3 regions of the Exiguobacterium sp. UBA7533 genome follow, and region 1 is predicted to be linked to each of the others. Evidence: riboswitches for the same ligand, from Rfam matches in the RefSeq annotation. Region 1 holds a riboswitch; each other region holds the start of a gene.
The links. A riboswitch is a leader RNA that binds a small molecule or an ion and turns the genes downstream of it on or off. The one in region 1 is predicted to bind S-adenosylmethionine.
Positions count from the first base shown of each region.

Region 2: it holds a riboswitch for S-adenosylmethionine, as region 1 does, so the genes downstream of both, mtnK (S-methyl-5-thioribose kinase) here and B2U10_RS15160 (alpha/beta hydrolase) in region 1, are expected to answer to the same signal.
Region 3: it holds a riboswitch for S-adenosylmethionine, as region 1 does, so the genes downstream of both, metK (methionine adenosyltransferase) here and B2U10_RS15160 (alpha/beta hydrolase) in region 1, are expected to answer to the same signal.

Region 1 is NZ_DLMP01000018.1:132,163-135,315, reverse strand. It holds gene B2U10_RS15170 (DedA family protein) at 1-34, opposite strand, end outside; gene B2U10_RS15165 (thymidine kinase) at 218-832, shown strand; gene B2U10_RS15160 (alpha/beta hydrolase) at 916-1,674, opposite strand; SAM riboswitch class I at 1,742-1,843, opposite strand; SAM riboswitch class I at 2,093-2,196, shown strand; gene B2U10_RS15155 (methionine ABC transporter ATP-binding protein) at 2,283-3,153, shown strand, end outside.
Region 2 is NZ_DLMP01000002.1:268,053-271,205, forward strand. It holds gene B2U10_RS05470 (2,3-diketo-5-methylthiopentyl-1-phosphate enolase) at 1-699, opposite strand, end outside; SAM riboswitch class I at 770-871, opposite strand; SAM riboswitch class I at 1,077-1,180, shown strand; gene mtnK (S-methyl-5-thioribose kinase) at 1,258-2,424, shown strand; gene mtnA (S-methyl-5-thioribose-1-phosphate isomerase) at 2,421-3,153, shown strand, end outside.
Region 3 is NZ_DLMP01000001.1:515,498-518,650, forward strand. It holds gene B2U10_RS02565 (GNAT family N-acetyltransferase) at 1-432, opposite strand, end outside; gene metK (methionine adenosyltransferase) at 570-1,778, opposite strand; SAM riboswitch class I at 1,907-2,033, opposite strand; gene pckA (phosphoenolpyruvate carboxykinase (ATP)) at 2,268-3,153, shown strand, end outside.

The sequences.
Region 1 (3,153 bases):
GAATGTCATGTAAGAGATGATGAATCGGGGACACCTTCTTTCGCGAGAATCTTCTTCTTTAGTGTACAGGAAATGGATGAAGGTTGGAATGAAAGGACAAAAATTCTAGGTAAAGAAAAAATGAATTTTGATTTCCGGAAGTCAACCCTTTTTCTCAATACCGTTTCGAGCTATACTCGTTAAAGTGACTATTTTTAGAGGACGGTGTCGGACGATGATGCATGTAATAAATCAGTACGGCTGGATCGAAGTAATTTGTGGCAGTATGTTTTCCGGGAAATCGGAAGAGTTGATTCGTCGTGTCAGACGGGCACAGTACGGCAAACTGCCCGTTCAAGTATTCAAGCCGGCAATCGATGACCGGTACCATGAAGAGCATGTCGTCTCTCACATCGGAAATTCCGTCGTGGCGATTCCAATGGCGACGAGTCGTGATCTCTATGCAGCAGTAGCGGAAGAAACACAAATTGTCGGAATTGATGAAGTTCAATTCTTTGATGATGAGATCGTTCAAGTCATCGAAGCACTTGCGCAAGACGGAAAACGCGTCATTTGTGCAGGACTCGATCAGGATTTCCGGGCAGAGCCATTTGGCAAGATGCCAGAATTACTGGCGCGCGCAGAATTTGTGACGAAACTTCAGGCGATCTGTCTCTCATGTGGCGATCCGGCTTCCCGGACACAACGTTTGATTGATGGAAAACCAGCGAACTATGATGATCCGATCATTTTAGTCGGCGCTTCAGAATCGTATGAGCCACGGTGCCGCCACTGCCATGAAGTGCCAGGAAAGCCGAAGCCGCTCCAAACGATGCAGCACCAAAAAGGATAAACAAAAAAGACGAACCGATGATGGTCGTCCTTTGATGTAACAGCTGTTCGCTTCTAAGTGAAGACGAATAGCTGTTTTTTTTATTATCCCGTTTCCTGTGAGAAACGACTCGAGCGTTCGATGAAACGAATCGTCTCACGCACGATCAAATCCTGATCATGATCGAGGGTCGCGACGTGGTACGAGTTAAGGAGACAGTAGATTCGTTTATCATTCGTCCCGATATGCTGATGCAGGTAATCCGAGCTCGACGGCGGAACGACGTGATCGGTCGCCGAGTAAAGAATCAATGTCGGTAGAAGGATCGATCCAAGGCGTCCTTTCGTCTCATCCATCAAGCGGACGAGTTCGAATGCACAACGACTCGGAACGAGGTCATAGATGATTTCGAAAGCAGACCGTTTGATATCCGGTGCCCCTTCAGGTAGGTATTGTGGACCATCTTCAAACGACAGTGCTTCATAAGACGGAACGGAGAGAGCGGCATTGATCGTAATGATGCCTGAAAATGGAATCCCGTCAGCGGCGAGCGATAGTGCGAGCGTCGCGCCCATCGATTGACCGATGACGAAGACTTGATCGCATGTTTCTTGTAAACGTGCATAGCCGTCTTGCAGGCTCTGCTTCCAACATCGAGCAGTCGATTGTTCGAACTCACGGACGTTCGTCCCGTGACCACGCAAACGTGGAGCATAGACAGTGAATCCTTTAGCAGCAAATGCCTCACCGACGTCCCGAACACTTTGCGGGGTCGCATTAAAACCATGACAGATTAAAATGCCGATCGGTCCACCTTGAAGATAAAATGCTTCAGCACCAGTCAATACAGGATAGTTCATCATTACTATTTTTCCTCCATTCGTGAAAAAAACTCGTCAACGTCACTGCTTGGACGCCCACGAGTTTTTCACCGTATCATCCAAAGCCGCGCTTTGCTGGTCGGAGCACCTTACAGATTGCAGGTTGCCGTGAAGTCATAGAGCCAGGTCTCTCGTTCACTCTTGATAAATATCATATTGGAATTGTCGGATTAATCATTGAAACGATGGTAGCACGACCGAAAATGCCTTGTCAAATCGTTCTGGACGAATCGTGATTTGTTCTTTCAGCTAACTCATAACTTATGACTCAATCGATATGCGACAAATGGATTATTTTTGCAAAGTTGGTTGACTTTTAAAGGTTCGACCCGTAATGTAAAAATTAGTTTTACGACATAAGCAACAACGCAACAACACACATACGAATTTCATACCGCAATACTTATCCAGAGAGGTGGAGGGACTGGCCCTACGAAACCTCGGCAACAGACTCATTGTGAGCACTGTGCCAATTCCATCAGACAGATGTCTGAGAGATGAGTGGAGTGGATTCTGCCACTGCGCGGATCCAGGTCTCTTCTTGTTTCTCAAGAAGGGACCTTTTTTGTTGAATGAAGGGGGAAAGCGGAATGATTGCATTTCATCAAGTCAAAAAAACGTACGTCACGAAGGATCAGACGATCGCAGCACTCGACGGTGTCGACCTGACGATCGAGAAAGGCGAAATCTTCGGTGTCATCGGCTTTAGCGGTGCCGGAAAAAGTTCATTGCTCCGCTGCGTCAACCTGTTAGAACGACCGACGTCAGGAACAGTGACGGTCGACGGGGAAGATTTAACACAACTATCACCCAAAAAATTACGTCAAGCGAAACAGCGGATCGGGATGATCTTTCAACACTTCAATCTATTGAATGCGAACACGGTCTTTACGAACGTTGCGAAACCACTCGTTCTCGCAGGTGTCAAGAAAGACGAGATTCGTCGCCGGGTGACGGAATTGCTCGAATTCGTCGATCTCGCAGACAAGGCGGATCATTATCCGGATCAATTATCCGGCGGACAAAAGCAACGTGTCGGCATCGCCCGGGCACTAGCGACGCAACCATCCGTCCTCTTATGTGACGAAGCGACGTCAGCACTCGATCCTCAGACGACACATCATATCCTCCAGTTATTAAAACGCATCAATGCGGAATACGGGATTACGATTCTCTTGATCACCCATGAGATGGGTGTCATCCGGGAGATTTGTGACCGGGTCGCCGTCATCGAAGCTGGGAAGCTGATCGAGTCAGGAACAGTCTTTGATGTCTTTTCAAATCCGCAGACCGAGACAGCGAAAAACTTCGTCCGCTCCGTCATGCATGATGAAATTCCAGCATCAATTCGTCAGTTGATCGAGTCACGGAATGCGCATCCGATCTATAAGATTCATTTTCTCGGACACCACACCGGACAACCACTCTTGTCGCAAGTCGCAAAACGCTTCGACGTCGATG
Region 2 (3,153 bases), on a different contig from region 1:
GTCGAGTCCGTATGTGAAGGTATTCAACAAGAAAGCAGTTGCTCCAGCGTCAATCAATCGTTTGGCTTGATCCTTGAGCGTAAAGACGGGACCACTAAGTGTGATCGCATACAACGCACGTTTACCGGTCCGGTGGAAATGAGCATCGATAACCTCACGTCCGATCCGTGCCCGATCAATCGTCGGTGTCAACGGATTGTCATATAAGATCTCATCGTCCTTGACGAGATCGATCCCACCAGCAAGTTGTCCTTCGAGTTGATTACGAAGGAACGATAAATCGCGTCCGATGACCCCTTTGAAGATGCTCATTAACAGTGGACGATCTTCGACACCAATCAAGGAACGAACCCCTTCGATCCCGAACTTCGCACCTGGAAAATCCGACGTGAATGTATCGGGTAGTAGCAGTTCTGTTAATTTGATTTCACCGTCGAGTGAGAGTTTCCCGAAGACGGTCGTCAAGATCGCAGAAAAGTCGCGCGATACATTGTGTTCCGGGTAACGAATCGTGATATAGCCTTTACCGTCGCGTTCTTCCGTATGTACGACTTCTCCTTTGAATGAGGCGAGTTGTTGTTGCTCAAGATGATTCAGCTCCGTCCAGGAACCAACCGTCAGACCAAGCGCGAGTTGTTCGGCGCGTTGCTCCAGTCGATCGCGGGCGGTCAATTGATAAGTAGCTGTGATGTAAGCCATGTCTTTCCTCCTTCAATAAAAAAATGGTCTCTTGTCAGCGACAAGAGACCATGAATGATTCGAACGTGGACTCTTATCTGTCAGCTTAGTAGCTGCAAGAATTAGCACCGTGCCAAAAGGTCGGTTGCTGCGACATCGTAGGGCTTGTCCCTCCGTCTGCTCTTGATAAGAATTGGATGAAATTGTGAAATCTAATTGCAATTTTTACATGAGAGTCACGACTTGTCAAACTATTTTTAGAAAATTTATTTTTTTGAAAATACTCTTTCTATATATGGAGCAAAAACGATATCCGTTTCTGCTTGATTTCGATTTGACAGCAGGGAAGAGGATTGCGTAAGATTCAAATCAATATCACACACGACAACTACATACGACTCTTATCGCGAGTTGGCAGAGGGAATTGGCCCGATGACGCCGCAGCAACCGACCACTTGGCACGGTGCTACATCCAACAGACGTTTCGTCTGAGAGATAAGAGGACGCAGTGACTTTCCTGCGCCTCTTTTCGATGACGAAAAGAGGCGCTTTTTCGTGTATCACACAGGGGGAACTGAGATGACATACAAAGCATTTACAGAACAGGACGCGATCGAACGGGTCCGCTCACTAGGACTGATCGGCGACGGAGCCGTCGAAGCAGAAGAGATTGGCGACGGCAATCTCAATCTTGTCTTTCGAATTCGAGAAGGTGAACATCGATTGATTCTAAAACAAGCACTTCCGTACGCGAAAGTCGTCGGTGAAAGCTGGCCACTATCACTCGAGCGGGCGTGGATCGAGCAATCCGCACTCCGTGAATTCGCCCGGCATGCCGTGCCGTTCGTACCGCGTGTTTTTCATGCTAGTCACGACGAGGCGTATACGGTCATGGAAGATCTTTCACATCTGACAATCGTTCGAAGCGGTTTACTCGCAGGTGAACAGTATCCGTTGCTTGCGGAACATATTGGTTCTTATCTCGCTCGGACTTTATTCCATACATCGGACTTTGCGCTTGGTCCGGTTGAAAAAAAACGTGTCGCCCGAACGTACTACAATCCGGACTTGTGCGACATCACGGAAAAATTAATCTTCACGGATCCGTTCCATGACGCGGAGACGAACGAGATTGAAGCCGGGCTTGAAGAAGAGGTGGCACGTCTATGGGCGGACGATGAGTTGAAACGCGAAGTCGCAAAACTCGAAGCGCTTTTCATCACGAAAGGAGATGCGTTGCTACACGGCGATCTACATACAGGAAGCATCTTTGCTTCGGCAACGGAAACGAAAGTCATCGATCCAGAATTCGCCTTTTATGGTCCATTCGGATTTGATGTCGGACAGTTCATCGCCCACTTATTCTTTGCAGCATACCCGGATTATTCAGCACTTCGTGATGCCCGGATTCGCGACATCGATACGTTCTGGCTGACGTTCGCTTCGACGTTCCGCGCCTTATGGGAACGCGAAGCCGTCGAACCATTCCGGACATCGGGACTCGTCGACGATGTACTGAGCACGATCTTGCAGGATGCCCTTGGCTTTGCCGGTTGCGAACTGATTCGTCGGACGATCGGACTCGCACCAGTCGCTGATTTAGAAACGATTAGTTCTATGACGGAACGACTAGAACGAAAACAACATGCTTTACGTTTAGGATCGGCGTTAATCAAACGTCGGACCGAATGCCGGACATTTGATGATTTACGAAACTTCGACGTAACGGAGGAACTTAGCCGATGAGTACATTCGTTCAAAGTATTCGTTATGAAGACCGTGTCTTGACGATTCTCGATCAGACACGTCTACCGCAGGAAGAACACTATGAAGTCATTACCGATCTTGCACAAGCGGTCGAAGCGATTAAACAACTGCGCGTCCGAGGGGCGCCTGCGATCAGTTTATTTGGCGGATTCGTACTCGTTCAAGAGGCGTACCGGTTTGAAGCAGAACTGTCGATCTATAAGCAAGCCTTGCTTGAGACATCAGCGACGTTACTCGCGACACGACCGACGGCTGTTAACTTACGAAATGTCCTTGATCAATTGAATCCAATCATTCAAGACGGGACGTCGGTAGAAGAGATCCGCGAACGGCTCGAGCAGCGGACGATTGCCTTATACGATCAGGATGCGCAGACGTCACGTCAAATCGGGATTCACGCACTTGAATTGTTCCAGTCAGGTAACCGGATCCTAACGATCTGTAATGCTGGATCGATTGCGACCGCTGCTTATGGAACAGCACTTGCGCCGTTCTATATCGCAAAAGAACGCGGCATTGAATTATCTGTTTTTGCGAGTGAGACGCGACCATTACTGCAGGGAGCACGACTGACGACATGGGAGCTACAACGTGCCGGCATCGATGTCACGCTAATTACAGATAACATGGTCGCCCATACGCTGAAAGAAAAACAGATCGATGCAATCATCGTCGGGGCGGACCGGATTACACGCAACGGAGATACGG
Region 3 (3,153 bases), on a different contig from region 1:
CGTCATCTCACTAAGTTCTTCAAAACCAAATGAGGTCAGGAATTGACGCGCCTTATAGTTACGTGCTTCCACGTAGACTTCGAGTGGGACGGCTCCTTGTCGTTCGAGTTCACGAATCAGACGTCTTCCGATTCCGTTTTGCTGATATTCCGGCAAGACGTAAAGTCGAATGATTTCCCATGTTCCTTCGACATCAACAGCATGAATGAAACCGACGATTTCCTCGTCGATGATTCCGACATAAAAATACTCTCCCCGTGCTTCTTCCGCCGTCCGGATCGCACGAACGACTTCTTCTTGCGGATACGCCTCCTGCACGAAATGCGCTTTCGAACGTTCGGAATAGATTTCTTCATACGTATCCAACCAAGATGTGATAGCAATGTCATGAATACGTCCTGCATCAGCTGGAATAGCTTCGCGTATTTCCATAATCGGAACCCCCCTTTATACTCATACAAATCGACTCATGTACTTTTACCCTTTTCTAGAAAAAACATTCGTTTCCTGCAAAGTTCCGCGGAAACAAAAAAGCCCGAAAACCCACGTAGGATTTCCGGACTTTTTGATTATGCGAAACGTTTTGCTTGTTCTTCAAGAACTGCTGCTTTATCTGTTTGCTCCCATGGAAGCTCAACATCTGTACGACCGAAGTGACCGTATGCAGCTGTTTGACGATAGATCGGACGACGGAGATCAAGCATGTTGATGATTCCAGCCGGACGAAGATCGAAGTTTTCAGCAACCAATTCGACGAGTTGTGCTTCAGGAAGTTTTCCTGTGCCGAATGTATCAACTGCGATTGATACAGGGTGCGCGACACCGATTGCGTACGCAAGTTGAACTTCTGCTTTGTCTGCAAGACCTGCAGCAACGAGGTTCTTCGCGACGTAACGTGCTGCGTATGCAGCTGAACGGTCGACTTTTGTTGGATCTTTACCTGAGAATGCTCCACCGCCGTGGCGTGCGTATCCACCATACGTATCAACGATGATCTTACGACCAGTCAATCCAGCATCTCCTTGTGGTCCGCCAATGACGAAACGACCAGTTGGGTTGATGAAGAATTTCGTTGCTGCGTCGATGTATTCAGCCGGGATGACCGGTGTGATGACGTGTTCTTTCAAATCAGCTTGGATTTGCTCAAGCGTAACTTCTTCCGCATGTTGTGTCGAGATGACGATCGTATCGACACGAACCGGCTCGTTGTTCTCGTTGTATTCGACCGTGACTTGTGTTTTTCCGTCCGGACGAAGGTAGTCGAGTTGACCGTTTTTACGCACTTCTGCCAAACGGCGTGCGAGACGGTGCGAAAGCGAAATTGGAAGTGGCATGAGTTCTGGTGTTTCTTTCGTTGCGTAACCGAACATAAGACCTTGGTCTCCTGCACCGATTGCATCGATTTCTGCATCAGACATGCTACCTTCACGTGCTTCAAGCGCTTGGTCGACACCAAGAGCGATATCTGCTGATTGCTCATCGATCGATGTCAATACAGCACATGTATCCGCATCGAAACCGTATTTCGCGCGTGTGTAGCCGATTTCACGAATCGTTTCACGAACGACTTTTGGAATGTCGACGTAAGTGGATGTCGTGATCTCACCTGCAACGAGAACGAGACCTGTTGTAACAGAAGTTTCTGCCGCAACACGTGCGTTTGGATCCGCTGCAAGAATCGCATCGAGGATTGAATCCGAAATTTGGTCACAGATTTTATCTGGATGACCTTCAGTGACTGACTCCGACGTGAATAGTCGGCGATTAAGGTTTGTCATGTATGACCCTCCCAAAAAAGAATTTGACGGTGTACTCATTTCCCCTAGTTGAGTGGGACGGTAAAATGAAAAAAACCTTTCCAAGTCCAAAAAATGGTCAGGGAAAGGTTGTGCGTTCTTCCTTTACCCTCTTATCGTTCGAAGTGTTTACTTCGCTTCAGGAGAGCACCTTTTCCCTCATTAATATATGAATTAATGTAGGACGGTTGCCGGGTTTCTTCGGGCCTTGTTCCCTCCACCTGCTCAGAATAAGAGTATCCGTTACGAATTACATGATATAAAGTTGTACCTACTCTGTCAAGCAAGGTTTCAAATTCTAGTCGAAACTTTTTAAAAGAGATGTTAAACTATTAATGCTGAAAGCGTTTCCAGATAAATAGAAATCAGCACTAGAAAATGATTGCGCTCCCTTTAGTATGTCATATATAATGAATGTGTCATACTAAATGCAGTGAGCCAAAACCAACGTAGGGGAAAGGTGGGGTCAGGATGCCGATGACGGTCCTGAATATCGAAGAACTACTCAAGAAAGAGCATGTGTTCAAACAACTATCTGTTGCTGAACTTGTCGAACATGCGATTCGAAACGAAGAAGGTGTCCTTGCTGAGAACGGCGCACTATCTGTAGAAACGGGGAAATTTACAGGTCGTTCACCAAAAGATAAGTTCATCGTCCGTGATTCTTCCTGCGAGTCTCACATTGATTGGGGTCATGTTAACCAACCGATGGATGGAGACAAATTTGAACAATTGTTACAAAAGGTTCTTCGTTACATGAACGAAGCCGATCAGCTCTACTACACAGAAGCTGCTGCTGGGGCAGATACGCACTTCACCCTTCCGGTTCGTGTGCTCACACAATACGCTTGGCATAACCTGTTTGCCAAACAACTCTTTTTACGCGAGTATCCTGAAGTGGCTGCCTTCGAACCGTTCACGGTCGTCTACGCGCCACATTTCAAAGCAGATCCTACCGTTGACGGAACGAATTCCGAGACATTCATCGCCATGTCGTTTGAACACCGGATCGTCTTGATCGGCGGAACCGAATATGCGGGCGAAATCAAAAAATCGATTTTTTCCGTCATGAACTACCTCTTACCACAAGAAAATGTCCTTTCGATGCACTGTTCAGCAAACGTCGGACACGAAGGCGACGTCGCCTTGTTCTTCGGTCTATCCGGTACTGGTAAGACCACCCTGTCAGCAGACGATAGCCGTCAATTGATCGGTGACGATGAGCATGGTTGGTCGCATGATGGCGTCTTCAACATTGAAGGTGGATGTTATGCGAAGACGGTCAATCTGTCACGCGAAAAAGAACCGCAAATTTTTGATGCGATCCGTTTCGGAACTGTCCTTGAAAACGTCGTGC